Regions from separate parts of the Promicromonospora sp. NFX87 genome, predicted to be linked through region 1. Evidence: predicted binding sites of a transcription regulator. Region 1 holds the regulator's gene; the other holds the start of a gene.
The links. Region 1 encodes HrcA, which represses chaperone genes, less so after heat shock. Its sites were predicted from a motif close to TTNGCACTCGNNNNNNNCGAGTGCNAA; they were not measured.

Region 1 (15,186 bases):
TCCACTGCACGTGCAGGTCCGTCATGACGGTGGTGTCGACGAAGATGATCGACAGCTCCGACTGCGGGTGCACCCGCATGGCGTCCAGCACGAACCGGCCGAGCGCGGCGAACTCCGCCTCGTCGACCTCGAACCCGGACTCGTTGTTGACCTCGATGCTCACCGGCGCTGCCTCTTGCTCCCCTGGTTGCCGCCCTGACGGAAGTCCTGCGGCTGACGGCCCGGACGGCGGTCGTCCGTGAGGACGTCCCACCGCGCGTACGCGTCGATGATGTCGCTGACCAGCCGGTGCCGCACGACGTCGGACGACGTGAGGCGGCAGAACTCGACGTCGTCCACACCCATGAGGATGTCCTCGACGACGCGCAGGCCGGAGGTGGTGCCGCCGGGCAGGTCGATCTGCGTGGCGTCGCCCGTGATGACCATCTTGGAGCCGAAGCCCAGGCGGGTCAGGAACATCTTCATCTGCTCGGTCGAGGTGTTCTGCGCCTCGTCGAGGACGATGAAGGAGTCGTTCAGCGACCGGCCGCGCATGTAGGCCAGCGGCGCGACCTCGATGGTGCCCGCCTCGATCAGCTTGGGCACCTGCTCGGGGTCGACCATGTCGTGCAGCGCGTCGTACAGCGGACGCAGGTACGGGTCGATCTTCTCCGACAGCGTGCCGGGCAGGAACCCGAGGCGCTCCCCCGCCTCGACGGCGGGGCGCGTGAGGATGATCCGGTTGACCTGCTTGGCCTGCAGCGCCTGGACGGCCTTGGCCATGGCGAGGTAGGTCTTGCCGGTACCGGCCGGGCCGATACCGAACGTGATGGTGTTGGTGTCGATCGCGTCCACGTACGCCTTCTGCCCGACCGTCTTGGGCCGGATGGTGCGGCCACGGCTCGACAGGATGTTGAACGTGAGGACCTCGGCCGGGCGCGACGCCGATGCCGCGCTCAGCATGGCGACGGAACGCTTCACGACCTCGGGGGTGAGCTGGGTGCCCGCCTCGACGACCTCGATCAGCTCGTCGAGCAGCTGGGCGACCAGGGCGACGTCGCCCGCCGGTCCGTTCACGGCGATCTCGTTGCCACGGGCGTGGACATCGACGCCGGGGAAGCCCTCTTCGACGGCCCGCAGCACCGAGTCCCGGCTCCCGAGGAGCGCGACCGTCGGGATGTGGGCCGGAACGACGATCTTGTGCTCGATCCGGGTCTGCGACTGTGTGCTGGGCGTAGTTGTCATGAGCCGGCCCGTGGGGCCGATCCGCTCCTTCGTGCGGTAGGGATGACTATGGTCCACATCCTATCGACCAGAAGGGTCGCTGCCACGGTCTTTCCGCTCCCGAGGAGTTGTCAGACGTACACGCCACTCGCGTGACCTGTACGTCTGACAGGTCCAGGAGGGTCTGACAAGTGGTTACGCGAAGCCGGGCAGCTCCCCGCCCGCGAGCAGGTGGGCGTGCACGTGGAAGACGGTCTGCCCGGCCTTGGGCCCGGTGTTGAAGACGAGGCGGTACTGGCCATCGGCCAGCTCGCTCGCGACGCCGTCGGCGAGCCCGATGACGCTCGCCAGGCCCGCGGGATCCGTCGCGGCGAAGGCCGGGACGTCCGGGTAGTGCTCCTTCGGGACCACGAGGACGTGCACGGGCGCCTTGGGTGCGATGTCCCGGAACGCGATCGCCGTGTCCGACGACGCCACGACGTCCGCGGGGATCTCCCCCGCCACGATCTTGCAGAAGAGGCAGTCAGGGCTGTCGGTGCTCGTCATGCTCTGCAGGCTACCGGCGAGGGTCTGGACCGACCCCCGGAGGCGGCCCCCGGGCCCCTGGCCGAGCGGGCTCGGGGGCATATTTTTCCGTACCGTTACACAGTTCGTAATGCCCGGGTGAAAGGGATGTGGGAGAGTTTGCGGCATTCGATGGAGATTGGCGCGCTGCGACACCATTTCGTCGCCATTCGTCCCGCGGGTCCCGTCGTCACCCTCACACCACACACCGCAGTAGTCACCTGGAGGTCCGCGTGGGTTGGTTCATCGCCCAATCGCTCGCATTCATCATCATCGCAGCCCTGATCGGCCTCGCGATAGGCATCTGGATCGGCTGGCTCGTCTGGGGCCGCCGGGCCAAGGGCAAGCATGCGGCGGAGAAGGCGGAGGCAGCCGCACGCACGGCCGCCGTCGCCGCCCCGGCCTCCGACGCCGAGGCGGAGTCCGCTGCCGGTTCCGAGGCGGACGCCGACGCGGAGGCCGCCGAGCCCGCTCCCGCCCTTGCCGTCGCCTCCACCGGCACCGCGGCGGAGGCCGGCGTCGAGACGCCGGAGGCCGAGCCCGCAGCCGGCAGCGGCACGGTCCTGCCGGTCGCGGACGGCGCGGCCGGATCTGACGACGAGCCCGCCACCGACGGTGCGGGCACCGACGAGGCCGAGGTCGAGGCCGCCGGGTCCGACGTCGTCGCAGAGGCCGAGGCCGTCGCGCGCAAGGCCGCCGAGGCGGAGGCCGCGGCCCAGGCCGCCGTCGTCGCCCCCGCCGACGAGGCTGCCGACTCCCCCGCCGAGGAGGCCGCGGCTGCCCCCGAGCCCGACGACCTGCAGCGTATCGAGGGCATCGGCCCGAAGATCGCGTCCGCGCTGGTCGCCGCCGGCTACCCGACATACGCGTCGATCGCCGCGTCGAACGAGGAAGAGCTGCGCGCGGCCGTCGCGGGCCAGGGCATCAAGTTCGCGCCCGCTGCCGCCAGCTGGGCCGACCAGGCCCAGTACCTGGTGGACAGCGACACGAAGGGCCTCGACGAGTACCAGGACTACCTGGTCGGCGGCCAGGAGCGGCGCGCCAAGTTCAGCGAGAAGGTCGACTACGCGGACGTCGACGAGATCGCCGACGCCGACGAGAAGGCCGCCGCCATCGCGCAGGACGAGGCGGAGGCTGCCGCCGTCGCCGCCGCTGAGCCGGAGCCCGAGCCCGAGCCGCAGCCCGAGCCGCAGGATCTGCAGCGTATCGAGGGCATCGGCCCGAAGATCGAGGCCGCGCTCAAGACGGCCGGGTACACGACGTACGCCAAGGTCGCCGGCGCGTCCGAGGCGGAGCTGCGCGAGGCGCTGACCACGGCGGGCATCAAGTTCGCCCCCGCCGCCACGAGCTGGGCGGACCAGGCCCAGTACCTGGTGGACGGCGACGAGGACGGCCTGCGCGAGTACCAGGACTACCTCGTCGGCGGCCAGGAACGGCGCGCCAAGTTCAGCGAGAACGTCGACTACGCCGACGTCGACGAGATCGCCGACGCCGACGCCAAGGCCGAGGCGATCGCCGAGGACGAGGCGGAGGCCGCCGCCGCCACGGCCGAGGTCACCGAGCCGGAGCCGGAGCCCGAGCCCGAGGCCGAGCCGCAGGATCTGCAGCGCATCGAGGGCATCGGCCCGAAGATCGAGGCCGCGCTCAAGGCCGCCGGGTACACGACGTACGCCAAGGTCGCGGCGGCGTCCGAGGCAGAGCTGCGCGAGGCGACCGCCACGGGCGGCATCAAGTTCGCGCCCGCCGCCGCGAACTGGGCGAACCAGGCGCAGTACCTCGCGGACGGCGACGAGGACGGCCTCCAGGAGTTCCAGGACTACCTGGTCGGCGGGCAGGACCGCGCGGCGAAGTTCAAGAAGGACGTCGACTACACCGACGTCGACGAGATCGTTGACGCCGACGCCAAGGCCGAGGCCATCGCCGAGGACGAGGCAGAGGCGGCGGCAGTCGGCGACGACACCGGGTCGGACACCGAGTCAGACACCGAGTCGGCGGGCTCCGGGGCGAAGGCATGAACCTGAGGTCGGTCCTGCCCCCGGTCATCGTCGCGGTCCTCGGCCTGGGCGCGCTCTCGAGCGTCCAGGACACGGGGTTCCGCGAGGGGATCGAGGCCGACCTGACCGAGCGTGCGCAGAGCGCGCTCGCCGCTGCCGACCTCGACGGTGTGGACGTCGAGGTCACCGGCCGGGACGCCGACGTGACAGCGGCGACCGACATCGACGCGCTCCTGGCCACCGAGGTGGTCAGTGACGTGGAGGGCGTCCGTACCGCGGCGGCGTTCGGGCCGAACGGCCCGGTGTCGGGCGACATCGGGCCCGCCCAGGCCTTCTTGACCGAGAGCGACCCCGAGCCCACGCCCTCCGAGGACACGACGGACGACGACGCCGAGGCGACGCCCTCGCCCGAGGCGACCGACCCGCCGTCCGACGGCGCATCGGCCGAGCCGGAGAAGGACGAGCCGGAGAAGGACGAGCCCGAGGACGACGAGCCGAAGCGCAAGCCGACGAGCAAGGAGCGCGAGGAGGCCCAGGAGGACCTCGTCGAGATCCCGAACATCACGTTCGTCACGGACAGCGCGAAGCTGACCAAGAACGGCCGGGCGGTGGTGCGCGAGGCCGCGGAGGTGCTCGCGGAGCACCCCGAGGTCGAGGTCCGCATCGAGGGGCACACGGACTCTCGCGGGACCTGGGCGGCCAACAAGGAGCTCAGCGAGCGTCGCGCCGACGAGGTGCTGGACCGGCTGGTGGACCTCGGCATCGACGAGGACCGGCTGACCGCGAAGGGCTACGGCGAGTCGGACCCGCTGGTCGTGCCGAAGTCCTTCGCCGACCTGGAGACGAACCGCCGCGTGGAGTTCATCGTCCAGAACTGACGAGCACCGCGAAGTAGAGCGCCTGTCCGGACACACGCTCTATCTCGGCGCCTCAGAACGCGCGAGGTAGAGCGTGGGTTCGGACAGGCGCTCTACTTCGCCGGGTGGGGTGGGGTTACGCCCAGCGGTTCAGGCGGGTGCTCAGGAGGGCTATCGCCACCGGGCCCGCCGTGGACGTGCGAAGGACGTGCGGGCCCAGGCGCGCGGTGACGGCGCCCGCCTCGATCAGCAGGGCGACCTCGGCCTCCGAGATCCCGCCCTCGGGGCCGACGACGAGGAGCACCTCGCCGGCGGAGGGCAGCGCGAGCGTCGCCAGCCCCGCCTTCGCCTCCTCGTGCAGCACGGCCACGGTCCCGCCCGCCGCGACGACGTCGCGCGTCCGCGCCGCGAGCTGCTTGGTGCTCAGCGGAAGCTCGACGTCGGGGATGCGGCAGCGGCGGGCCTGCTTCGTCGCGGCCCGCACGGTGCTCACCCAGCGTGCGCGCGACTTCGCGGCCCGGTCCCCGCGCCAGACGACGACCGACCGCTCGGCCTGCCACGGGATGATCGCGTCCACGCCGACCTCGGTCGCGGCCTCGATGGCCATCTCGTCGCGGTCACCCTTCGCGAGGGCCTGGACGAGCGTCACGACGACGGCGGGCGCCGGCTCGACGTCCACCTCCTCGACCCGGAGGTGCACCTCGGCGCCGGCCACCGACTCGACGACGGTCCGCAGGCGCACGCCCGCGCCGTCGACGACGTCGATCCGCTCCCCGGGGCCGCGCCGCTGGACGACGCCGGCGTGCCGGCCTTCCGCGCCGTCGAGCACGTAGACCGAGCCCGCGGCGTACTCGGAGAGCGGATGGGCGGTGGACGCCTCCGCGAGAAAGACTGGCGCGCTCATGGGTGGGCGGTCAGCGCCCGCTGAGCTTGTCGCGCAGCCGCGAGAACACGCCGCCGTGCACGGACGCGAGGCGCGACTCGGGCCGCTCCTCGCCGCGCAGGACCGCGAGCTGCTGCAGGAGCGCCGTCTGCTCCTCGTCCAGGGCCGTCGGCACCTGGACCTCGATGTGCACGTTGAGGTCGCCGCGCCCGGGCGAGTGCAGGTGCCCCACGCCGAGGCCCTTGAGGGTCATGACCTGGCCGGGCTGCGTGCCCGGGCGCAGGTCGATCTCCTGGAGCCCGTCCAGGGTGTCGAGCTCGAGGACGGTGCCGAGCGCGGCCGCCGTCATCGGCACCTGGAGGGTGCAGTGCAGCTCGTCGCCGCGCCGCACGAACGTGTCGTGCGCACGCTCGCGGATCTCGACGTACAGGTCTCCGGCGGGCCCGCCACCGGGGCCTACCTCGCCCTGCGCGGAGAGCTTGATGCGCGTACCGGTGTCGACGCCGGCAGGGACGTTCACGGAGACGGTGCGGCGCGAGCGCACGCGGCCCTCGCCGGCGCAGTCGGTGCAGGGCTCGGGGATGACCGTGCCGAAGCCGCCGCAGGCGGAGCAGGGCTGGTTGGTCATGACCTGGCCGAGGAACGAGCGCGCCACCCGCTGCACGGAACCGCGGCCGTGGCAGACGTCGCAGGTACGCGCCGAGGTGCCGGGCCGCGCGCCGTCGCCGGCACAGGTGTTGCACACCACAGCCGTGTCGACCTGGATCTCGCGCTTGGCGCCGAACACAGCCTCGGCGAGCTCGAGGTCGAGCCGCACGAGCGCGTCGTTGCCGCGCCGGGCGCGCGGGACCGGCCCGGCGGGCTGCCCGCCGCCGAAGAAGGTCTCGAAGATGTCCTGGAAACCGAACCCGGCACCGAACCCACCACCGGCGCCGCCACCCGGCGCGGTCGGGTCCACGCCCATGTCGTACTGCTGGCGCTTGTCCGGGTTGGACAGCACCTCGTAGGCGCGCGCGACGTCCTTGAACCGGTCCTCGCCCACGTTGCCCGCCACGTCGGGGTGCAGCTCACGGGCCAGCTTGCGGTAGGCCTTCTTGATCTGCTCGGGCGAGGCGTCGCGCGGAACACCGAGAATCTCGTAGTAGTCGGTCACAGGTCTCTCTTTGTGAGGAGGTTTGTGGAAAAGGGGATGTCAGCTGGGCAGCACACGCGACAGGTAGCGCGCGACGGCGCGCACCGCGGCGATGGTGCCCGGGTAGTCCATACGGGTGGGGCCGATCGAGCTCAGGATCGCGACGGAGTCGCCGTCGGACGAGCCGTAGCCGGACGTGACGACCGAGGTCTCGGACAGGCCCGCCAGCCGGTTCTCGTGGCCGATGCTCACGGCAACCCCCGCGTCGTCGGTCATGTCGGTGAGGAGGCCGAGCAGGACCACCTGCTCCTCGAGGGCCTCGAGCACGGGACGCAGGCCCTGCTCGAACCGCATGCTGGAGCGCGCCAGGTTGGCCTGGCCCGTCAGTACTATGCGCTCCTCGCTCTCCTCCGCGAGCGCGGCGGTCACCACCTCGGCCACGGCCGTACCCAGCGCGCGGTGCTCGTCGGGCATCGCCTCGGTGACCCGGGCGAAGGCGGTGCCGATCTCGGTGAGCCGGTGGCCGGCGGCCGCGGCGTTGAAGCGCGCGCGCAGCTCGCCGAGCGTCGCGTCGTCCATCCCGGGGGGCACGTCGAGGTACCGCTGCTCGACCCGTCCCGTGTCCGTGATGACGACGACGAGGAGCCGCCCCTCGGCGGAGGGCACGAGCTCCAGGTGCCGCAGCCCGGAACGACGCAGCGACGGGTACTGCACGACGGCGACCTGGCCGGTCAGCTGGGCGATGAGGCGTCCGGCGCGGGCCACCACGTCGTCCAGGTCGACCGCCTCGGACAGGAACGTCTCGATGGCGCGCTTCTGGGGCACGGTCAGCGGCCGCACCTCCGCGAGCTGGTCCACGAACAGCCGGTAGCCCTTGTCCGTGGGGATGCGGCCGGCCGAGGTGTGGGGCTGGGCGATGAGCCCGGCCTCTTCCAGGGCGGCCATGTCGTTGCGCACGGTCGCCGGGGAGACACCGAGCTTGTGCCGCTCGGTGAGTATGCGGGAGCCCACGGGCTCCCGTGTCCGGACATAGTCCTCCACGATCGCTCGCAAGACATCGAGCCTGCGTTCTTCGCTCACCGCGCTCACCTCCGTCCCAGGTAGAACGTCCGGGACCTGCACCCGGGTTCCGGCCGGCGCTCCAGCACTCTCGCCAGCCGAGTGCCAATCCTACGCGGCACACGCCACAGGCCAAGTCCCCGACCCGCCACCCGTCCCCACAAGCCGGGCCCGAACCGGACGGACCCGCAGGTCAGGACGCCTCAGCCTAGTGTCCTCCCCGTTCGCGAGGGGCGGAGTAGGGCAATGCCTTAGGTGCCGTCGAACGCCTCAGCGGAACCGGCCCGGAAGATGCGGCGACCGCCCGATCCGCCGGCGGTACCTCACGGACGAACCTTGAGTCATCGCCGGCGACGGGCCGGCGACGACCAGGAGGCAACACCATGTTCGGTTTTTCCGACTTCGCCGAGTACCGCAGGAACGAGCAGGACCTCAACCGCCGGGCCGAGCAGTCCCGGGTGGCCCGCGAGCGCAAGGAGAACGCCCGCCGGAAGGCGACCGAGCAGCGCACCGCAGAGCGCACCGCAGAGCGCACCCGGCAGGCCGACGCCGCCCGCACGGCCCGGCCCCGCGTCGCCTGACGCGCGGCGCCAGACCGCGCCTGACAGCTGCCGGACAGCCGTGACCAGCGACGATGACCAGCGGACCGACCAAAGGACCGGCATGGGACGATGAGCCCATGCCGGTTCCCCGCGCCCGCCTGGTGGGTCGAGCCCGAGAGCTCGGCGAGCTCACAGCCGCCCTCGACGCGATCCGCTCGGGTGACAACCGCACGATGGTGATAGCGGGCGAGGCAGGGATCGGCAAGACGCGCCTCCTCGACGAGCTCACCTCGCACGCCGACGGCGTCGCCGTCCTCACCGGACAGTGCGCCGACGAAGGATCCGGGCCCCTCCCCTACGCCGCCCTCGCCGGACTGCTGCGCGGGATCGTCCGGACGGTGGGCCCCGAGGCAGTGGTCGCCGCGGCCGGGCCCGCGGCGGGCGCCCTGTCCGCCGTCGCACCCCAGCTCGTCGCCCCGGCGTCCGACCCTTCGGCAGGCTCGGGACAGCGCGCCGGAGCGGACCGCCTCCCCGAGGTCCTCACCAACCTGCTCGCCGGCCTCGCGGCCGAGCGCCCCGTCGTCGTGATCATGGAGGACCTGCACTGGTCCGACGACGTCACCCGCGCCGTCGCCCTCCGCCTCGCCCGCACCGCACCGCCCGGTCTGCTCCTGCTGCTCACCTACCGCAGCGACGACGTCGGACGCGCGCACCCCCTGCGCACCGTCATGGCCGAGCTCGACCGGGCCCGGCTCACGACCCGCCTCGACCTGGCCCGCCTGGGCGTCGCAGAGGTCCGGGAGATGGCGCACGACCTGCTCGCCGGCTCCCCCCACCTCCAGGACAGCCTCGCACGCGGCCAGGAGCGCGGGCGCGACGCCGGACCGGACGCCGGCCTCACCGCCGAGCCGTTCGCCGACCTGGCCGACCGCAGCGAGGGGGTCCCCTTCTACGTCGAGGAGCTGGTCGGCTTCCTGGACACCGACCTGCCCGACTCGCTCCGCGACATCCTCCTGCTGCGCTACTGGAACCTGAGCCGCGAGGCCCAGGCCCTCTGCCGGGTCGTCGCGGCCGCCGGCCCGCGCGTCTGGCACGACGTGCTCGACGACGTCCTGGCCGACCCTTCGACAAGCTCAGGACAGCGTGTCACCACTGGCGCCGGGCCGGAACCTGAGGATGCGCTGCGCGAGGCGGTCGACGCGCAGGTGCTGGTGACGACAGACATCGGCTACGCCTTCCGGCACGCGCTGGCCCAGGAGGCCGTGTACGCCGAGCTGCTGCCGGGCGAGCGCCGCCGCCTGCACGCCGCGTACGCGCGGGCGCTCGAGGGCGCCCTCGTCCGGCGTGCCCGGTCGGTCGCCAAGCTGTCGCGGATAGCGGACCACTGGTGGCGCGCCGGCGTCCTGGACAGGGCGCTCGCGGCGGCGGTCGTCGGGCACCAGGCGGCAGCGGACGGCGCCGCGTCGTCCACCGCCGTCGCGCTGGGCGAGCGCGCCATGGAGCTCTGGGAACAGGTACCCGACGCCGAGGGCGTGGCCGGCCTGCCGCACCACGAGCTGCTCCGCACCGTCGCGGAGTCGCTGCGCGGGTCGACCCGGACCGCCCGCGCCCTGGCCGTGGCCCACGAGGCGATCGCCGAGTGGCCCGGCGACGACCCGGCGGGCCTCGCCGGCATGCTCTCCGACACGGCGCTCATCGCGGGCCACGCCGGCTCGGGCGAGGGGCCAGAGCTCATCGAGCGGGCCCTCACGCTCGTGGAACCCGGCCGGGACGACGCCGTCCGCGCCCACCTCCTGATGCTGCGGGCACGCCACGCCATGCTCGACGGCCGGACCGAGGAGGGGATCGAGGCAGCGACGGCCGCCTACGAGGCCGGGATCGCGATCGGCAGCCCCGAGGTCGCGTCGGTAGCCCTGAACCTGCGTGGCGTGAGCCGGGTCCAGCGCGGTGACGCCGGCGGCTTCGCCGAGATCGACGCCGCGCGCGACGCGGCCGCGGGCGCCTGGCGAGGGCTGAGCCGGTACTACACCAACGGGTCGGACTCCCGGATCCTCGTCGGCGAGTGGGACCGGGCGGTCGAGATCGCCCAGGAGGGGGTCACGGAGGCACGCCGGCACGGCGCGTCCGAGGGCTCGCGGATCATGATCGAGGGGAACGTCGTCGAGGCCTGGATCGGGCGCGGCGACTGGGCCGAGGCGGCCGCCTGGTACGAGCGCACGGTGCCCCTCATCCACGACAGCGTGTACACCGCCTACCTGACCGAGCGCCGCGCCTGGCTCCTGATGTGGCGCGGCGACGTCGAGCGCGCGCAGGCCGAGGCCCGCCACCGGGCCGCCACCTGGGAGCGGTTCGGCCGCCTGGAGGAACAGATCCGGTCGCGCAGCATGGGCACCCAGGCGGAGCTCGAGCTGCTGCGCGGAGAGCCTGCGGCGGCGCTGGAGCGCCTGTCGGTGGTCGTCGCGCCGGACCACCCGCGCAGCCCGGCGTACGACCTCACGACTCTCGCCCTGTCGGCCCGGGCGGTCGCCGAGCTCCGGGCGACCGGCCAGGACATCGACGACGCCCCGTACCGCGCGGCGCTGGCCGAGTGCGCCCACTGGCCGACGTTCCCGGTGTGGTCCGCGGTGTTCGAGGCGGAGCTCGGCACCGGACCGTGGACGGCGGTCGCCGAGCAGCCCGGCCCCGCGCCCGCCCACCTGCGCCCGTACGCGCTGTACCGCGAGGGCGTGCGGCTGCTGGAGGCCGGCGACCGGCCCGGAGCGCGCTCGGCGCTCGGGTCGGCGATCACCGAGGCGGAGAAGATCGACGCGGGGCTGATCGTCCAGCGGGCGCAGGGCCTGATCGACCGGGCCGGTCTGAGCGGCCGTGGCGGGCCTGCCGAGACGCCCGCGCCGGCGGCGTCGTCGTCAGCGGCGGGCGGCGTGCCGGACACGCTCACCCCGCGGGAGCAGCAGGTGCTCGCGCTCGTCGCCGGGGGCCTGACCAACAGGCAGATCGCGGAGCGGCTGTTCATCTCGGCCAAGACGGCCTCGGTGCACGTCTCGGCGATCCTGCGCAAGCTGGGCGTGTCGACCCGCACGGAAGCGGCCCTCCGCGTTCCTCGCTGAGTGCTGGCCATTCGCCCTGGATGACACTCCGAACGGGCGAATATCCAGCACTCAACGGGGTGGCGGAACTAGGGTCAGCCCGTGGTTGACGATCGGTATGGACCTGATGTGCTGTCCCCCGCGTTCCCTGGTGCGCAGCGGGGGCGGAGCCGGCCGACGTCGCAGCCGATGCCCGCCGACAGCGGGCTCGTGGTCGAAGAGGTCGAGACCGGCTGGGTCGGCGCCGTCGTACGCGTCGAGAAGTCGGGCGGGATGCACGTCGTGGTCCTCGAGGACCGTCGCGGCCGCACCCGGACCTTCCCACTCGGCCCAGGCTTCTGGGTGGAGGGCAAGCCGGTGGTGCTCACCGCGCCCGTCCTGAACCGCGCACCCGCTCAGCCCACGCGCACCGCCTCCGGGTCGGTGGCGGTGCACGGCGCCAGGGCCCGCGTGGCCCGGGGCAGCCGCATCTGGGTGGAGGGCAAGCACGACGCCGAGCTGGTCGAGAAGGTCTGGGGCGACGACCTGCGCGTCGAGGGTGTGGTGGTCGAGATGCTCGACGGCGTGGACCACCTCGCCGAACGCCTCGCCGAGTTCGGGCCCGACGCCGACCGCCGCGTCGGCGTGCTGGTCGACCACCTGGTCCCCGGCTCGAAGGAGCAGCGGCTGACGGACGACGCGCTGCGCCACGTCCCGCAGGGCACGGTGCTGGTGCTCGGCCACCCCTACGTCGACGTGTGGCAGGCGGTGCGCGCCGAGCGGCTCGGGCTGGACCGCTGGCCGGTCATCGACCGGGGTACCGAGTGGAAGCTCGGCATCCTGCGTTCCCTGGGCTGGCCTGCCGAGACGCAGGCCGACGTCGCCCGCGGCTGGCAGCGGATCCTCTCCGCCGTGCGCGACTTCCGGGACCTCGACCCGGCGCTGCTGGGACGTGTCGAAGAACTTATCGATTTCGTGACCACGTCATAGGCCATCTCGTACGCCACAGCCTCTACGGTTATGGCCATGTCCGAGAACCCGCAGCAGTCGCCCCAGCCGCCTGACCAGCCGCAGCAGCCCGGCCCGTCGCCGCAGCAGCCCCCCGCCTACGGCTCGCCCCAGCCCGGCCAGCCGCCGCACCAGGACCAGCCCGCGCCCGGCCAGCCGGTTCAGCCGCAGCCCGGCACCGGGTACGGCCCGCCCTACGGCTCCGGTGCGCCGTACCAGCCCCAGCCGCTCACCCCGTCGGACGAGCGCACGTGGACGATCCTGGCCCAGGTCGGCCCGTTCATCCTGTCGTTCATCGCGCCGCTGGTGATCTGGCTGGTGTTCAAGGACCGCAGCCGGTTCGTGGACCAGGAGGCCAAGGAGGCGCTGAACTTCCAGATCACGCTGGTCATCGCCTCCGTGGCGATCGGGATCATCTCCCTCGTCACGTTCGGGTTCGGCACGATCCTGTACCTCGCCTTCATCGCCGCGGTCGTCTTCATGATCCTGGCCGCCGTGGAGAACGGTAAGGGCGCTCCGTACCGCTACCCGGTGAACATCCGCCTCATCAAGTAGTCCGCTCCGCGAGGATGACCATGCACCTGCTGCCAGGATCCGAGTGATTCTGGCAGCAGGTGCATGGTCATCTTGTCGGGACGACGACGGCGGCGAGCCGCCGGGGCGGCGTCAGGCCGCGGCGGGCCCGGCCGCGACCGGACCGCCGGTGATCCGGCGGAACGCGAACGCCATCGCGACGATCGACAGCGGGGCCGTGATGAACAGGCCCAGCCCGCACGGGATCGAGCCCAGGATGTTGATGCCCAGCAGCGCGAGCTCGAGCAGGAACACCGGGCCGAAGTTCTTCCCCACCAGGCGGAACGACGAGGTGAAGGCCGTCCACGCGCCCAGGTCCTTGTCGACCACGTGGTGGTAGGTGAACGGCGCGAAGATCGCCAGAGCGATGCTTCCGAGGCCGCACAAGCAGGCGCCGATCACGTTGGCGACCAGCAGCAGGAGCGCGGTGAGGAGGATCTTCCCGTAGCTGCTGACCTTGAAGAGGTTGCCCCAGGTCGCCTTCTCCCCGGAGACCTCACGCAGCCCGGCGTTGATCCCCAGGGCCGAGAGCACCGACAGGATCAGGAAGCCGATGAGCCCGAGCGACCCGCTGCCGAGGCTCACGCCCGTCCAGATCCCCATGCCCATCCCCACGCCGGCCGACGTCTGGGAGTCCGCCGCATCGTTCACCCGGTCGCTGTACTCGGCGATCGTGCTCCCGTTGAAGATGCCGAACACGACGATCAGGAGCAGCACGAACAGCACCCAGAACAGCCAGTTCCCCTTGAACCGGTCCCACGCGAAGCGCAGCGCCTCACCGACCTGGAAGGGGCTCGCCGGCTGCGTCCCGTACGGCACCGCCGGTCCGCCGTAGCCGGGGGGCTGGCTCGCGCCGCCGTAGACGGGCGGCTGTGCCGGGCCTGGCGGGGGCGTAGGGCCGGCGGGGTTCGGCGGCGTCGGTCCGTCCGACGGCGGCGGGGTGGCGCCACCCGCGTTCGGCTCGTACGGGTTCTGTGGCGTGTTCTCACTCATGTGTTCCCCTTGGCTGGTCATTGATCCAGCCCACCTTCACCTCTTCTCCGCATTTGCGCATGTGCAACCGCGGAGTTGTTACCGGGTCGTCAGCCCTGCACGGGCTCCCCGGTCCAGCGCTGGACCAGATACGCCCCCACCAGCAGCATCGCGGGCACCACGACGACGAGGCCGATCCCGCACGTGGCGATGGAGGCGATCCCCAGCCCGGCGAAGATGCCGAGGACGCCGAGGACGGTCCCGAGGTGCGAGAACACCAGGCCGACACCGCGGGCGAACGCCTTGCCGAAGCCCACGCCGCCCAGCAGCAGGAAGGGCACCGGGATCAGGACGAACGTCAGCACGACCTGCACCAGCACGCCGGCCACGGGCAGCGCCGTGCCGGCGAACCCGAGCGCTCCGGTGACCACCGCGAACACCACCAGCCCGCCGAAGCCACGGAGCACGAAGAAGTCGCGGACGCGGACCTTGCGGGTCCGCGTCGCCGCGAGCGCGCCGGCGTACAGGAGCGCCTGCAGCAGGAAGACCACCGCGGTGCCGGCCGCCACCAGCCCCCTGGCCTCGAGCGTCCGGCCCGCGGCCAGCGCCGCGTCGACCGCTGCCGGGTCGGTCGAGCTCGCGAGGGCGTCCATCGTGGACGGGCTGAACGCGAGGAGCGCGGCGACCTGCGCCAGGCCGAGCAGCAGGCTCATCAGCACCCAGGTGCCCCAGCTCGCGCCGAACGCGCTCCAGCCCCAGCGCCACGCGTTGCCGATCGTCGGGGGCTCGTCCACGTCCGGCCGGCGTTCGGTCCCGGAGTCCGCCGGGTACTGCGGGAGACCGGGCTGGGCCGGGGGCTCCTGGTACCGCTGCGGGGGTGCGGGCTGCTGCGGCTGCGGAGCCCGCTGGCCGCCCTGGTAGCCGCCCCACTCACCCGGCCGCGGATCCTGCTGTTCCGGCCGCCGCAGGGGCTGGTAGTCGGGCCTGCCGTACGGGTTGGCGGGGCGGCCGTAGGGATCGCGCGGGCCGTAGGGGTCGAACGGCTGAGGCTGCGGGGGCTGGGCCTGCTGCGGCTGCGGATCCTGCTGCTGCGGGACCTGCGGGACCCGCGGGTGCTGCGCCGTCCGGGGCTCGGGGTCCGGATCCTGTGGGTTCCAGCCGCCGTAGGTGTTGCTCATGCGCGTACCCCTCGTCAGACGTGCTGGTGCCGCTTCGTAACGGTATGAGTCGGCACAAGATAACGGCGATTTCGCCCGCACTGCAAACAAACCGTGCGGCGCTCCGACGCCGCGCGGCGGCAGTGGTTTCAGGCGGTGAGGTCGCGCACGACGGAG
Region 2 (15,186 bases), 2.4 Mb from region 1:
GGCCTCCGCGGCCCACAGCGCTGTCAGCGTGGTCTGCGGGTCCGGCTTGAGCACCACGGCGTTGCCGGCCAGGAGCGCGGGGAGCGCCTCCGAGAGAGCGAGCACCAGCGGGTAGTTCCACGGCGAGATCGCACCGACGACACCGACGGGCCTGCGGTGCACCTGCGCGCCGACGAGCACCGGAACCATGCCGGCGACCCTGCGGGACGCGAGGTAGCGCGCGCCACGGACGGCGTAGTGCCTGGCGACCTGCGCGATGTCCGCGATCTCCTCGAAGGCGGCGCGACGCGACTTGCCGGTCTCGAGCTGGATCAGGTCGAGCGCCTCGGACTGCCGCTCCAGGACGATCCGGCCGAGCCGCTGGAGGACGCCGGCCCGGTCGCGCACCGACATGCGGGCCCAACTTCGCTGCGCCACGCGCGCCCGGACGACGCACGCGGCGACGTCCTCGGCGGAGGAGACCGGGAACGTCACGAGCGGAGCGCCCGTGAAAGGGCACATGGACCGGTGCGTACCCGATCCCTCGGAAGTTGCGATCCGAGCCACGAGCGGGGCCATGACCCCTGGCTCGAGGACAAAAGTCCCCTGCGGGTGCTCTGGGTCGAGCACACCGCCGACCGCACCACTAGCCGCTGCGTCGGCTGCTGCGTCGTCGATCATGGCGCCCACCCTACGCACAAAACCCTGCACCATGTATTGATGGGTGTGTGAAACTGACTTTCACAGCAGGGTCGTCATAGCGCGTTCACCTCGCACGACGCACTCTCAGTCGGACTCGACCCAGCGCCCCAGAACAGTGCATTCCTGGTCGGTGTAGCCCATCCGACCGTAGAAATCGAGCACGTCCGTGTTGGTGGTCCGCACCATGAGCTGGATCTTGCGTGCCCCGTGCGCGACCAGCCACGCCTCGGCGGCGACGACTGCCGCCCGGCCCAGGCCCGTGCCCCGCAGCTCCGGCGCGACCGCCACGTAGTAGAGCCAGCCACGGTGCCCGTCGTGGCCGGCCATCGCCGTTGCGGCCACCCTGCCGTCGGCCCGCGCGACCAGGACCGTCGAACCGCCGCTCGCGCGAGCGTCGGCGATGTCGACGTACGGGTCGTTCCACGGCCGGGTCAGACCGCACGTCTTCCACAGCTCGACCACCTGCTCGACGTCGGCGTCGGTGATCTCGACGAACTCGCCGTCGGCAGCCGGTGCCGCGGCGAGGACGGGCGCGAGCGGCTCGCCGTCGGGACGCATGCTCACCGCGGCTGGTACGGCGACACGACGACCTCGACCCGCTGGAACTCCTTCAGGTCGGAGTAACCGGTCGTGGCCATGGCGCGGCGGAGCGCACCGACGAGGTTCAGGGTGCCGTCGGCCTGCTTGCCCGGCCCGAAGAGGATCTCCTCGAGCGTGCCGACCGAGCCGACCTCGACCCGCTCGCCGCGCGGGAGCTGCGGGTGGTGCGCCTCGGGGCCCCAGTGGAAGCCCTGGCCCGGCGCCTCCGCAGCACGCGCGAGCGCGGCACCGAGCATGACGGCGTCCGCACCGCAGGCCACGGCCTTGACGACGTCGCCGGAGTGACCCACCCCGCCGTCGGCGATGACGTGCACGTACCGGCCGCCGGACTCGTCCAGGTAGTCGCGACGCGCCGCGGCGACGTCTGCCACCGAGGTGGCCATGGGCGCGTGGATGCCGAGGCTGACGCGCGTGGTGTGCGCGGCGCCGCCGCCGAACCCGACGAGCACGCCCGCCGCACCGGTCCGCATGAGGTGCAGCGCCGCGGTGTAGGTGGAGGCCCCGCCGACGACGACCGGCACGTCCAGCTCGTAGATGAACCGCTTGAGGTTGAGCGGCTCGGCGTTGCCGGAGACGTGCTCCGCCGAGACCGTGGTCCCGCGGATGATGAACAGGTCGACGCCCGCGTCGACCACCGTCTTGTAGAACTCCTGCGTGCGCTGCGGGGTGAGCGCACCAGCCACCGTCACGCCGGCCGCCCGGATCTCCTTGAGGCGCTGCGTGATGAGCTCCGGCTTGATCGGCTCGGAGTAGATCGCCTGCATGCGCCGCGTCGCCTCGTCACCGGGCAGCGCCGCGATCTCGGCGAGCAGCGGCTCGGGCGACTCGTAACGCGTCCACAGACCCTCGAGGTCGAGGACGCCGAGGCCACCGAACCGGCCCAGTGCGACGGCGCTGCTCGGGCTCATCACGGAGTCCATCGGGGCCGCGACGATCGGGAGGTCGAAGTGGTAGGCGTCGATCTGCCAGCCGACCGAGACGTCCTTCGGGTCCCTGGTGCGCCGGGAAGGCACCACCGCGATGTCGTCGAAGGAATAGGCGCGCCGCCCACGCTTGCCGCGTCCGATCTCGATCTCGTTGCTCACCCGCCAAGCCTACCCATCGCACCGGACGCGGCGCGCAGGTTCCGGTGATGTGCGGCCGTGGGGCGAGCCACAGTGCCGGACCAGAGTGTCAGTGACCGGTGGCAAGGTTCTCCATGGACGCACCGGACGACCGGGCAGAGCTGGAAGACACGGCCCGGAAACCCCGGACGAGCAGGGAGGACACCATGAACGAGAGCTGGATCAAGAGGCCGCTGCTGGGCTTCGACACGGAGACCACAGGGGTCGACGTCGCAGGCGACCGGATCGTCACGGCAGCTCTCGTGCTGCGCTCGCCCGGTGTGGGCACCGAGGTCCGCACCTGGCTGATGGATCCGGGCGTGGAGATCCCCGAGGAGGCCGCGGCGATCCACGGCATCTCCACCGAGCACGCCCGGACCTACGGCGTCCAGCCGAGGGAGGCGCTGGAGGAGATAGCAGCAGAGCTCGCCACCCACCTCGCCGACGGCGTGCCCGTGGTCGCCTACAACGCGGCCTTCGACCTCTCGCTGCTCGACTCGGAGCTGCTGCGGCACGGACTCAAGACCCTCCCCCAGCGGCTGGGCCGTCCCGTGGAGCCGGTGATCGACCCGCTCGTCATCGACCGCTGGCTGGACCGGTACCGCCCGGGCAAACGCCGCCTCGGGGACCTGACGCAGTGGTACGGCATCACCTCTGACGGCGACCTGCACACCGCCGAGGTGGACGTGCTCGCCACGCTCGACGTCCTGGAGGCGCTGGCCCGCCGGTTCCCGCAGCTGGAGCGCATGCCCCTGACCGACCTGCATCAGCAGCAGATCGGCGCGCACCGCCAGTGGGCGGTGAGCTTCAACGAGTGGCGCCGCGAGCAGGGCCTCGTCGGCCCGGGCGCGTCCGGCGTCTGGCCCGTGCAGTACTCGGCCGGCTTCTGACCCGGCAACCGGCCTAGCGGCCACGCCCCGGGCGTCCCGGGGCGTGGCCCGGCTCAGCGGGAGTACACGGCGTCGACCTCGACCTCGACGAGCCACCCGTCCACCGGGAGGTTCTCCACCTCCAGGGCGAAGCGCGACGGGCGAGCCCTGTTGACGACCATCGGTTCGGTGGTCGCCGACCCGAGCTGCACGTCGAGCACCTCGCCCGTGGCCAGGTTGGTGTTCGCGAAGAACTGCCGGTAGGCCCGGTTCCACCCGGCGAAGTCCATCTCCTCCTCGCCCTCGGGGTTCTGCAGGAAGACGCGCATGGAGACGACGTCGTCGTAGGACAGGCCGGCGCGCTCCAGGTTCGTGCCGATGCGGGTGAGTGCGTTGATGCCCTGGGCCTCCGTGAGGGTCACGCCGTCGGGCAGCTCGGCACCCGGGAAGACGTCGGTCGGGATGTAACGCTCCTCGGCGGACGCGCCCGGCGCGGTGTTGCTCGCCGCCGGGCCGAGGCCCGACGACTTGTACCAGGAGACGTTCTTGCCGATCGCCACGCCGTCGGCGATGAGCGGGGTGTCGCCGGTGACGAAGGAATGGGCGCGGTAGGGGTCCGGCCGGAAGACGTGCCCGGCTGCGAACGCCGTGCTGGGGACCGCTACGGCGGCGGTGACGACGACGGCGGCGATGAGCTTCGTGCGGTTCTTCATGGTGCTCCTCCAGCTGGCCGGCCGGGCGCCTGACGGAGCCCAGGTGCGGTGGCCCGGCGGTCGACACCGGGTGCCGCGTGACGCTAGCGACGGGGCATTTCCGCGGGATGAACGTCGCGGGTCGCCTCTGGAACGGCCGCACGCTCGATGCTCGAGCTCTCCTGGGAAAACGCTGGATTATTCGTAAGTACCGAAACAACATGGTTACTGCGGGCAATTGCATAGAAACGGTGCAGACCCGTCAATGTGACGTGCTCTCCATAACGTCCGAAGCGGTGCTGACGGCGGCGTCCGGACTCCAGACCGGGATCCCGCGGCCGTCAGACCTTTCGAACGAGAGGTAGGCACAGTGGTCATTGAGAAGAGCACCTCTGGCGTATCCCGCCGCAACTTCCTCCAGGCGGTCGGCGCGGGCTCCAGCGCCGGTGTCATGTTCGCGACCATGGGCGCGATGGGCCTGGCCCCCACTGCAGCCGCCCAGCCGAGGGCAGAGGCGTGGGTCCCCCCGCGAGGCAGCGACTTCTCGCTGACCGGCCGCTCCGCGAAGAAGGTGGTAGTCGTCGGAGCGGGCCCCGCAGGCCTCGCGACCGCCTACGAACTGCAGAAGGCCGGCTACCGGGTGACCGTGCTCGAGGCCCGCCACCGGCCCGGCGGGCGAACCCTCACGATCCGCGGCGGGGACTCCGAGACCGACCTCGACGGCGTCCGGCAGACCGCGAGATTCTCCGACGGCATCTACATGAACGCCGGCGCAGCGCGCATCGCCCAGTGGATGGTCACCATGGACTACATCCGCGAGCTCGGGGTGCCGTACGAGGTCTTCACGAACGCGAACGCGGACGCCTACCTGTACAACGAGAGGTCGGGTGCGACGCCGGGCAACCCGGTCCGCTACCGCACCGCGAAGGCGGACGTCTTCGGCTACACCTCGGAGCTGCTGCACCACGCCACCGACCAGGGTGCCCTGGACCAGAAGCTGACGGAGGAGGACAAGGAGAACCTGCGCTCCTTCCTGCGCAGCTGGGGCTCGCTCGGGCCCGACGGCACCTATGCCGGTGGGAGCAACCGCGGCTTCGAGACCTATCCGTCGGCGTGGAACGAGCACGGCACGCCGCTGCCCGGACCCGGCACGGTCTCCGAGGTGCTGGCCTCCAAGGTGGGCCAGTACTTCCCGTTCGAGATCAACTGGGAGCAGTCGATGCTCATGTTCCAGCCGAAGGGCGGCATGGACACGACCTACCAGTACCTGGTGCGGGCCATCGGCACGCAGAACGTCCACTTCAGCTCACCCGTGACAGGTGTGGAGAACACCAGCCGCGGAGTCAGGGTCACCTACAAACCGGGCAACGGCAGGGACCGGCAGATCGAGGCGGACTTCGCGGTCGTCGCGGCGCCCGCCGGCATCATGCGGCGGTGGGACACCAACTGGGGACCGGAGGTCGACGCGGCGCTCGGCGAGTTCGCCGTGGGCTCTCCGGCCGGCAAGATCGGCCTGCAGTACCGGTCGCGGTTCTGGGAGGACGACCACCGGATCTTCGGCGGGATCACCGAGACCGACATGGACCTCGCGCACCTGTGGTACCCGTCCTACGGGTACGGCGAGCGGAAGGGGCTGATCGTCGGCTACTACAACACGGGCGCCAACGCCCGCGCGTACGCCGACATGGCGCCGCGGCAGCGAGAGCTGCGCGCCGTCGAGCAGGGCGTGAAGATCCACGGGGAGAAGTACCGCACCGAGCTGGACAGCTCGTTCTCCATCGCCTGGCACAAGGTCCCCCACATCGAGGGCGCCTGGGCCTTCCCGAACACCACGTCCGCCGGCTTCAAGCTGCTGCAGCAGGGGGCGGGCAACGTGTACTTCGCGGGCGACTGGATGTCGGAGATCTCCGCGTGGCAGCACGGCGCCTTCTGGTCGGCGCGCTACGCGGTCCAGACCCTGCACGAACGCGTCATGTCGACCTGACGCAGCCGAGCTCCGCGAAGTAGAGCGCCTGTCCGGGCCCCCCTGGCGAAAACCCGGGAAACTCGGACAGGCGCTCTACTTCGCGGAACTGGGGTGGGTCAGAAGCCGCTGTAGTTGGGGGACTCCACCGTCATCTGCACGTCGTGCGGGTGGCTCTCCTTGAGCGACGCCGACGTGATGCGGATGAACCTGCCCTCGGCCTGCAGCTCCGGGACGGTGCGCGAGCCGGTGTAGAACATCGTCTGGTGCAGACCGCCGATGAGCTGGTGGGCCACGGTGGACAGCGGACCCTTGTAGGCGACCTGACCCTCGATGCCCTCGGGCACGATCTTGTCGTCGCTCGTGACCTCGGCCTGGAAGTACCGGTCCTTCGAGTACGACTTCTTGCCCCGCGAGGACATGGCGCCCATCGAGCCCATGCCGCGGTACGTCTTGAACTGCTTGCCGTTGACGAGCACCAGGTCACCCGGCGTCTCCTCGCAGCCCGCGAACAGCGAGCCCAGCATCACGGTGTCGGCGCCGGCCACGAGGGCCTTGCCGATCTCGCCGGAGTGCTTGAGACCGCCGTCGGCGATGACCGGCACGCCCGCCGGCTTGCAGGCCAGCGACGCCTCGTAGACGGCGGTGATCTGCGGTACGCCCACGCCGGTCACGACGCGGGTGGTGCAGATCGAGCCCGGTCCGACGCCGACCTTCACGGCGTCGGCCCCGGCGTCGACGAACGCCTGGGCGCCCTGGCGGGTGGCGACGTTGCCGCCGATCACCTGGACGTCCCTGGTGGCGGGGTCGGTCTTGAGGCGCTTGACCATGTCGATCAGCATGCGGACGTTGCCGTGCGCGGTGTCCGCGACGAGCACGTCGACGCCTGCCTCGATGAGCGCGGTCGCACGCTGCCACGCGTCGCCGAAGTAGCCGATCGCCGCGCCCACCATGAGGCGGCCCTGGCCGTCCTTGGACGAGTGGGGGAACTGCTCGGACTTCACGAAGTCCTTGACGGTGATGAGGCCGGTGATGCGGCCGTCGGGGTCGATCAGCGGGAGCCGCTCCAGCTTGTGCTTGCGCAGCAGCAGCGTGGCGTCGTCACGCGAGATACCGGCGGGGCCGGTGATCAGCGGCTGCGGCGTCATCACCTCGTCGACCTTGGTCGTGGCCCACTCGGCGACGGGCGTGAAGCGCAGGTCGCGGTTGGTGACCATGCCGATCAGCTTGTTGTCGGCGTCGACGACGGGGAAACCCGAGATCCGGAACTGGCCCGCGAGGGTGTCGAGCTCCTCGAGCGTGGCGTCCGGCCCGATCGTGACGGGGTTCGTGATGATGCCCGTCTGTGTCCGCTTCACGAGGTCGACCTGCTGGGCCTGGTCCTCGATCGAGAGGTTGCGGTGCAGGACACCGAGGCCACCCTGGCGAGCCATGGCGATGGCCATCGCCGACTCGGTGACCGTGTCCATCGCCGCGGACAGCAGCGGAATCTTGAGCGAGATCTCGCGCGTCAGGCGAGACGTCGTGTCGATGTCCGACGGCGCCAGGTCGGAGTAACCCGGCAGCAGCAGGACGTCGTCATAGGTGAGCCCGAGGAACCCGAACGGGTCGGCCGGCGAGGTCTGGTCCGTCATGGAGCAAGTCTACGGCCGGTGCGGCCACGGATCCTGGTCGGGCAGTGGTACCGGCCCGAGGCGTGCGTCACCTCGCCTTGATGACCGCCAGCACCTCGTGCAGCAGGCCGGTGAACGAGCGCACACGCTGCACCGTCGGACCGAACGGCAGGTCGGTCGCCGCGGCGTCGGCCCGCAGGCCCACGAAGATCGGCAGGTCCGGATGGCTCTCGTTCACCGCGTGCACGACGTCGAGGTCGGGCTTGTTCTGGGTCGTGGCCAGGACGACCGCCGTCGGCCGGACCATCGTCACCAGCTCGACCGAACGGTGCGTGCTCGCGGGGCCCGTGACGATCCGCGCCATCGAGCCCTGCGCGGCCAGCGCCGCGGCGAGCGCGTGCGCTGACAGCGGCACCACCTCGTCCGGCGCTGCGAACACGAGCACGATCTTGCGCATGCGGCTCGGGTGGTTGGCCGGCGGACCGCCCGCCTCGACCATCGCCCGCTCGAACTCCTCGGTGTAGTGGCGCAGTGCCCGGAGCGCGGCGGTCGCGAGCACCACCTCGGGCATCTCGCCGGGACCGGCGAGGACCGTGCGCTCGGACAGGCGCAGCCACGCCGGCTCGACCAGCTCGGTCCACCACGTCGCCGGGTCCCCGTCGGGGCCCAGCACGAGCAGGTTGTCGCAGGCGGTCCTGCTGTAGGCGAGAGCGGCATCGACCAGGGCGGAGACCCGGCCCGACGTCGGCGCCGGGGACGAGGCCGACCGCGGTCCTGCCGCGGCGGGGGCGTCCCCGCCCGTGGCACCACCGGGGAGCGCCCGCAGGCGTGCCCTGCCGCGCGGTTCTTCCTTCGGCTCGCCGCTCGGCGGCGGGGTCGGCTCCTCCTCACCGGGCTCGGGCGCCCGGAGGGTTCCGACGAACGTCTCGGCGAACTCCTCCGGCTCGGCGTCGTCGAGGTCGCCCTCCACCTGCACGGCGGGCAGCGCGGGCGCCGACCGGGTGGCGACCTCGAGCTCCGCGTCCCCTGCCTCGACAGCGGCCCGCGCGGCATCCACCGGCGCGACGCCCTCGAGCGTCAGACGGCGCATCACCAGCAGGCGGGCGACGTCGTCCGGGGTGTAGCGGCGGTGCGACCCAGCGGTCCGGCCCGAGGGGCCGAGCCCGTACCGGCGGTCCCACGTACGGAGGGTGGCTGGCGCCACCCCGAGACGTCTGGCCACTGCGGCGACGGCCAGTCCGGGGCTGGATGCACGTGACCCGCCCGAGCTCTCGGCAGGCCGCGAAGATGTCATGGACTCGATTCTGCCGACCTGGACCTCTCCGCGCCACTGCGAAACCCGGCGTGCCGCCGATCTCGGTGGAATCCGGTCTAGATCGCCGCAAAACCGGTCAGCCCTGGCGCGCTTGCCGTGACCCGATTCGAGTCGCCCGTCCAAAAATTGCCCCTTGAACAACTTCTGCACAACTTGTAGGTTGTTCGGCATGACGGAGATCTCGAGGCTTCCCGGTCCGGTAATGGAACTGTGGGAATGGCAGTACACGGGAGCGTGCCGTGACGCGGACGACACCCTGTTCTTCCACCCCGAGGGCGAGCGTGGGTCGACACGCCGCAGACGCGCCGAGGCCGCCAAGGCGATCTGCCGCTCCTGCCCCGTGATGATGCAGTGCCGCGAGCAGTCGCTCCGCGTGCGCGAGCCGTACGGCGTGTGGGGTGGGCTCAGCGAGGACGAGCGCTCGGCAATCCTCGCCGGCAAGTCCGTCTCTGCTTGATTCAGGCATCGCCTGATCCGCCCATATCGAGAGCCTGATCGAGTTTTCCGCCTGATCCAGGCATGGCAAGGGCCCCGCACCTCTCGGTGCGGGGCCCTCGTCGTCTACCTGGGGTGAGCTGGAGTCAGCTCACGACCACGGCGAGGATGTCGCGAGCGGAGAGCACCAGGTACTCCTCACCCGCGTACTTGACCTCGGTGCCGCCGTACTTGGAGTAGATCACCTTGTCACCGACGGCGACGTCCAGCGGCACACGGTTGCCGTTGTCGTCGATGCGGCCCTGGCCAACGGCCAGGACCTCGCCCTCCTGGGGCTTCTCCTTGGCGGTGTCCGGGATGACCAGGCCGGAAGCGGTCGTGGTCTCGGCTTCGAGAGCCTTGACGACGATCCGGTCCTCGAGCGGCTTGATGGGGACCGACACGTCGGACCTCCTCTTTCGTGAGCGGATCGAGAGATCAGCTGCGTGATGGGCGTAAGTGGCTCGAACGTTCGACCGTCCGCCGTCGTCGCGGGTGCCGGCGGGCACGAACGTCTGGGTTCTCCCCCGCGGGCCCGTCATCCGGGTTCCCGCAGTGGTGAACAACCCCAAATCTAGGTCGGCGCTAGCACTCGGTCAAGGCGAGTGCCAATCGGGTGGAGTGGCTCACACTCTGCGGGACCGACGCGCCGCCGCCACACCGGAATCTCGCCATCTCCGCGAAAAGGTTCCGTCGCGCCGCTCGTCACGACCAGGACAAACGTGGAAAGATCTTCCCATGGATGCGGCGATTCTGAGCAAACTGCTCAGCCCCGACGGCTGGGCCTTGCTGGGCGCCCTCCCGCCCTACGACGAGCGACAGGCGATGAAGACCGTGACCGCCCTGCGGGACAGGGGCGTCGCGCCGGACCTCGCGGCCGCGCTGGTCACCCAGTCCAGGCTCCGCACGCGGGCCCGGGCCAAGTTCGGTGACTTCGCCGACGGGATGCTCTTCACCCCGGACGGCCTGGAGCAGGCGACACGGCTCCTCGTCGCCGCGCTGCACGCCCGGCGGTACCTCGACGCGGGCATCTCCGCCATCGCCGACCTCACCTGCGGCATCGGCGCCGACTCGCTCGCCTTCGCGGGGACGGGCCTGCGGGTGGTCGCCACCGATCTGGACGAGTGCACCGCCGCGATCGCGCAGTGGAACCTGCGCCACTTCCCCGAGGCAGACGTGCGGCATGCCGACGGGCTCGGGATCGACCTGCGTGCCGAGGGCATCGAGGGCGTCTACGCCGACCCCGCCCGCCGGGTGAGCGGCGGCTCGGGCGCACGGAGCAGGCGAGTCTTCGACCCGCGGGCGTACGAGCCCCCGCTCGACGCCGTCTGGGCGCTGCGCGAGACGGTGCCCGCCGTGGGCATCAAGGTGGGTCCGGGCATCCCGCACGACGGCCTGCCCGACGACGCCGAGACCCAGTGGGTCTCCGTCAACGGCGACGTGGTCGAGGCCGGCCTCTGGTTCGGACCGCTCGCCCTCGACGGCCCCGGACGGTCGGCGCTCGTGCTGCGCACGTTCACCGACGACGACGGCAAGGAGCACACGCTGAGCCGCACGGTCCGCGGCGCCGACGTCGTGCCCGACGTCGGCGGCGTCGGACAGTACCTGTACGAGCCCGACGGGGCGGTCATCCGCGCGGGTCTTGTCGGCCAGGCGGCCGCTGAGCTGGGCGGACGCCTCGTCGACCCGACCATCGCGTACGTCACCACGGACAGCCCCGCGGAGCTGCCGTCGACCCGGCCCACCGACTCGGTAGGGGCGCCGGCGCCGATAGCCACCGGCTACCGGGTGCTCGACACCATGCCGTTCGGACTGAAGCGGCTCAAGGCGTACCTGCGTGACCGCAACGTCGGGCGCATCACTATCAAGAAGCGCGGCACCGCGGTGGTACCTGAACAACTTCGCAAGCAGCTCGTGCTCACCGGGACCGAGGAGGCGACGATCGTGCTCACACGCGTGGCAGGCAACCAACAGGTGCTCCTCGTCGAACCACTGGGACCCGTATGAGCTCGCCGGCCCGGCTCGGATTCGGCGAGTCCCCCCGCTCCACCGTTGGCCTCGAATGGGAGATCGGGCTGATCCGGTCCGACACGGCCGACCTCTCGCAGTCGGGACCGGAGGTTCTCGCGGCTCTCGCACGCACCGCCGTCGAACCACCCGACGGCTCGGTGAGCTACGCCCCGCACGTGGCCGGCGAGTTCATGAAGAACACCATCGAGCTGGTGACCGGCGTCTGCCATACCGTCGCGGACGCCGGATCGGACCTCGACCGGCTCCTCGACCGGGTGCGGACGGTGACCGACCCGCTCGGCCTCGACCTCATGGGCGGCGGGACGCACCCGTTCGCGCGCGCCGCGGACCAGCAGGTCGGCGAGAAGGAGCGCTACACCCGCATCATGGAGCGCACCGGGGTCTGGGGCGCGCAGCTGATCATCTGGGGGCTGCACGTCCACGTCGGGATCGAGCACCGGGACAAGGCGCTGCCGCTGATGCGCGCGATGCTCACCTACTTCCCGCACCTGCAGGCACTCTCTGCCGGGTCGCCCTACTGGGCCGGCCAGCACACCGGTTACGCGTCCAACAGGTCGCTGCTGTTCCAGCAGATCCCCAGCTCAGGACTGCCGGTCCCCTTCGAGACCTGGCAGGAGCTGGAGGCGTACGCGGGCGACATGCTGCACGTCGGCGCGGTCGAGGCGTTCAACGAGGTCCACTGGGACGTGCGGCCCTCGACGTTCGGCACGCTCGAGGTGCGGGTCTGCGACGGACCGACCAACCTCTCGGAGGCCCTCACGCTCGCGGCGCTGGTGCACTGCCTGGTGGAGCACCTGTCCACCCAGCTCGACCAGGGCAGGACCCTGCCCGTGCTGCCGCCGTGGTACGTGCAGGAGAACAAGTTCCGCTCGGCCCGCTACGGCCTGGGCGCCACGGTGATCCTCGACGCCGACGGCAACCAGGGCCCGATAGTCGACGCGATCGGCAAGCTGCTGGTCGAGCTGGAGCCTGTCGCACACCGGCTCGGCTGCACGGCGGAGCTGGCGGGGGTGCGGGACATCGTCCGCGCTGGAGCGTCGTACCAGCGGCAGCAGGCGGTGGCCGCGGCGCACGGCGGCGACCTGGTGCCGGTCGTGCGCTCGATGGTGGACGAGATGCGAGCGGGCCACCCGCTCTGACACCGGTTCGCCGAAGTAGAGCGCCTGTCCGGCTCAACCCCGTGAGACGGGGCTCGGGCCGGACAGGCGCTCTACTTCGGCGAACTGGTGTCAGACGATCTGGGAGACCTCGTCGTAGTTCAGGCGGGGGGCGCGGGGGCGGGTCGTGTCGGCGCCGTCGGCCGAGCTGACGTTGACGACGAGGAAGCTCTTCCAGCCGCTCTCGGCGAAGAACTCGGCGTCGATCCCGTCGTAGTTCCCGTGCATCGGGCCGGCGGCCAGGCCGGCAGCCCGCAGGCCGACGACGAGGTACCCGGCCTGGAGCAGAGCGCTCGTGCGTGCCGCCTCGGCGCGCGCCTCGGCGTCGCCCGCGAACATCTCGCGCGCGCCCGGGATGTGCGGGACCAGCACGTCGAGGCGCTCGTGGAAGTCGGGGTCGGACGCGAGGACGAGGGTGACCGGCGCCTTCGCGATGCGCTCCTGGTTGCCCTCGGGGGCGTTGGCGACGAGGCGCTGCCGGGCCTCCGGCGTGCGGACGACGAGCACGCGCAGCGGGCTCGTGTTCATCATCGTCGGACCCCACTTGATGAGGTCGTACACGGCGGCGAGCTGCTCGTCGGTCACCTCGGACTCGGCGAAGGTCGTCACGGTGCGCGCCGTGCGGAACAGTCGGTCGGCGGTCGCGTCGTCGATAGCGAGGCTCGAAGCCTCAAGAGTCTCGGTCATGCCGGTGCCAACAAGGTTGCCCCCGGCGATAGTTCCGAATTCAACTATGAGGCGGGACACACGACCGGGCAGCACACCACTGTGCGACCGCGACCAATTAGGCTGGACCCCATGGCAGAACCCCTGGTGCTCGGCATCGAGACCTCCTGCGACGAGACCGGTGTCGCCCTGGTCCGCGGCAACGAGCTGCTGGTCGACGCCGTCGCCAGCTCGATGGAGGAGCACGCCCGCTACGGCGGCATCATCCCCGAGGTCGCCAGCCGCGCCCACCTCGAGGCGATGATCCCCACCATCCAGCGGGCGATCGGCGAGGCAGACGTCGACCTGTCCGAGGTCGACGCGATCGCCGTGACCGCGGGCCCCGGGCTCGTGGGGCCGCTCACCATCGGGGCGTCCGCCGCGAAGGCCCTCGCGATCGGGCTCAACAAGCCGCTCTACGGCGTGAACCACGTCATCGGGCACGCGTGCGTGGACCAGCTCGTCGACGGACCGCTGCCGGAACGCGCGATGGCGCTCGTGGTGAGCGGCGGCCACAGCTCGCTGCTCATGGTGAACGACATCGCCACCGACGTCACGGAGCTCGGCTCCACCCTGGACGACGCGGCGGGCGAGGCCTTCGACAAGGTCGGCCGGCTGCTGGGCCTGCCCTACCCCGGCGGACCGCACATCGACCGGCTCGCGCGCGAGGGCGACCCCGCCGCGATCCGCTTCCCCCGCGGCCTCACCGCCGCGAAGGACCAGGCCAAGCACGCCTACGACTTCTCGTTCTCCGGACTCAAGACGGCGGTCGCCCGCTGGGTGGAGGCCCGCACCGACGCCGGTCAGCCCATCCCGGTGCACGACGTCGCGGCGTCGTTCGCCGAGGCGGTCGCCGACGTCCTCACCGCCAAGACGATCGCCGCCTGCCACAGGCACGACGTCGACACGCTGGTGATCGGCGGCGGGTTCTCGGCCAACAGCCAGCTGCGCGAGATGGCGGCCAAGCGCTGCGCCGAGGCCGGGATCGACCTGCGCATCCCGCCGATCCGCTACTGCACCGACAACGGCGCGATGATCGCGGCGCTCGGCTCCGCCGTTGTGGCGGCAGGGGTCGCCCCGAGCAGCCTGGACATCCCCGTGGACTCGTCGATGCCGCTCACCACCATCACCGTCTGACCGCGAGGCCTGCCCTGGCTCTACGCTGCCTCCCGTGACCGCGAGAACCCTGGAGAAGCTCGAACCCGTCCCCGTCATCGAGACGGCGCGCCGCCTGCGCGACCGCATCGGCGCACGGTTCCCCGACCGGGGTATTCATCGCGTCGCGCAGGAGCTCGTCTCCCTGACCGAGCAGGTGGCCGACACCTCCGCGGGGTCCCGCCGACGCAGCAGGCTCGTCCGCACCGCGTCGCACACGGTCATCGGCATCGTGGTGCTCGTCGCGGTGGTGGCCTTCGGCTTCGCGGTCGAGGCCGCGTTCACCGACGCCCCGGACAACGGCCTCGACTGGCTCCCGCTCATCGAGAGCGCGGTGAACGACATAGTGTTCGTCGCCATCGCCGTCGTGCTGCTGTACTCGTTCCCGGAGCGCGTCCAGCGGGCCGACCTGCTGGCCAAGCTGCACCGGCTGCGTTCCCTGGCGCACATCGTCGACATGCACCAGCTCACCAAGGAGCCGGAGAGCCTCCGGGACGCCTTCGCGGGCGGGACCGACGGCGCCGACGTCGGCCTCACGTCCGAGCAGATCGAGTACTACCTGGAGTACTGCACCGAGCTCCTGTCCATGGTGAGCAAGGCCGCTGCGCTGTGCGCCGAGGAGTCGCAGGACGACATAGTGCTGAACACCGTGTCGACCATCGAGACGCTGACCATGGGCATGTCGCGGAAGGTGTGGCAGAAGATCACGGTGCTCAGCGAGGAGCGCACGGCGTCGTGAGGCGTGAGGCCTGAGACCTGGCCGGCCGGCTAGGCGCCGGTCGCGACCTCCCGCGCCGGGTCGTTCGACCACTGCGACCAGGAGCCCGG

Region 2: a site for HrcA is predicted at 9,896-9,922, ahead of groES (co-chaperone GroES). Genes of this name have one in related genera too.

Annotation. Positions count from the first base shown of each region.
Region 1 covers NZ_CP183413.1:1,229,393-1,244,578, reverse strand. Annotated here, with positions in the region: gene ybeY (rRNA maturation RNase YbeY) at 1-163, opposite strand, end outside; gene ACNYC2_RS05505 (PhoH family protein) at 160-1,224, opposite strand; gene ACNYC2_RS05500 (histidine triad nucleotide-binding protein) at 1,399-1,749, opposite strand; gene ACNYC2_RS05495 (helix-hairpin-helix domain-containing protein) at 2,001-3,782, shown strand; gene ACNYC2_RS05490 (OmpA family protein) at 3,779-4,639, shown strand; gene ACNYC2_RS05485 (16S rRNA (uracil(1498)-N(3))-methyltransferase) at 4,755-5,522, opposite strand; gene dnaJ (molecular chaperone DnaJ) at 5,533-6,654, opposite strand; gene hrcA (heat-inducible transcriptional repressor HrcA) at 6,694-7,713, opposite strand; gene ACNYC2_RS05470 (hypothetical protein) at 8,076-8,273, shown strand; gene ACNYC2_RS05465 (helix-turn-helix transcriptional regulator) at 8,372-11,341, shown strand; gene ACNYC2_RS05460 (DUF3097 domain-containing protein) at 11,423-12,289, shown strand; gene ACNYC2_RS05455 (DUF4870 domain-containing protein) at 12,326-12,862, shown strand; gene ACNYC2_RS05450 (hypothetical protein) at 12,974-13,873, opposite strand; gene ACNYC2_RS05445 (hypothetical protein) at 13,963-15,030, opposite strand; gene hemW (radical SAM family heme chaperone HemW) at 15,159-15,186, opposite strand, start outside.
Region 2 covers NZ_CP183413.1:5,392,760-5,407,945, forward strand. Annotated here, with positions in the region: gene ACNYC2_RS24130 (succinic semialdehyde dehydrogenase) at 1-660, opposite strand, end outside; gene ACNYC2_RS24135 (GNAT family acetyltransferase) at 766-1,239, opposite strand; gene ACNYC2_RS24140 (GuaB3 family IMP dehydrogenase-related protein) at 1,242-2,366, opposite strand; gene ACNYC2_RS24145 (exonuclease domain-containing protein) at 2,552-3,274, shown strand; gene ACNYC2_RS24150 (Rid family hydrolase) at 3,328-3,966, opposite strand; gene ACNYC2_RS24155 (FAD-dependent oxidoreductase) at 4,316-5,929, shown strand; gene guaB (IMP dehydrogenase) at 6,028-7,542, opposite strand; gene ACNYC2_RS24165 (MerR family transcriptional regulator) at 7,610-8,815, opposite strand; gene ACNYC2_RS24170 (WhiB family transcriptional regulator) at 9,006-9,293, shown strand; gene groES (co-chaperone GroES) at 9,418-9,714, opposite strand; gene ACNYC2_RS24180 (THUMP-like domain-containing protein) at 10,049-11,317, shown strand; gene ACNYC2_RS24185 (glutamate--cysteine ligase) at 11,314-12,480, shown strand; gene ACNYC2_RS24190 (malonic semialdehyde reductase) at 12,571-13,185, opposite strand; gene tsaD (tRNA (adenosine(37)-N6)-threonylcarbamoyltransferase complex transferase subunit TsaD) at 13,297-14,340, shown strand; gene ACNYC2_RS24200 (hypothetical protein) at 14,375-15,097, shown strand; gene ACNYC2_RS24205 (sulfurtransferase) at 15,127-15,186, opposite strand, start outside.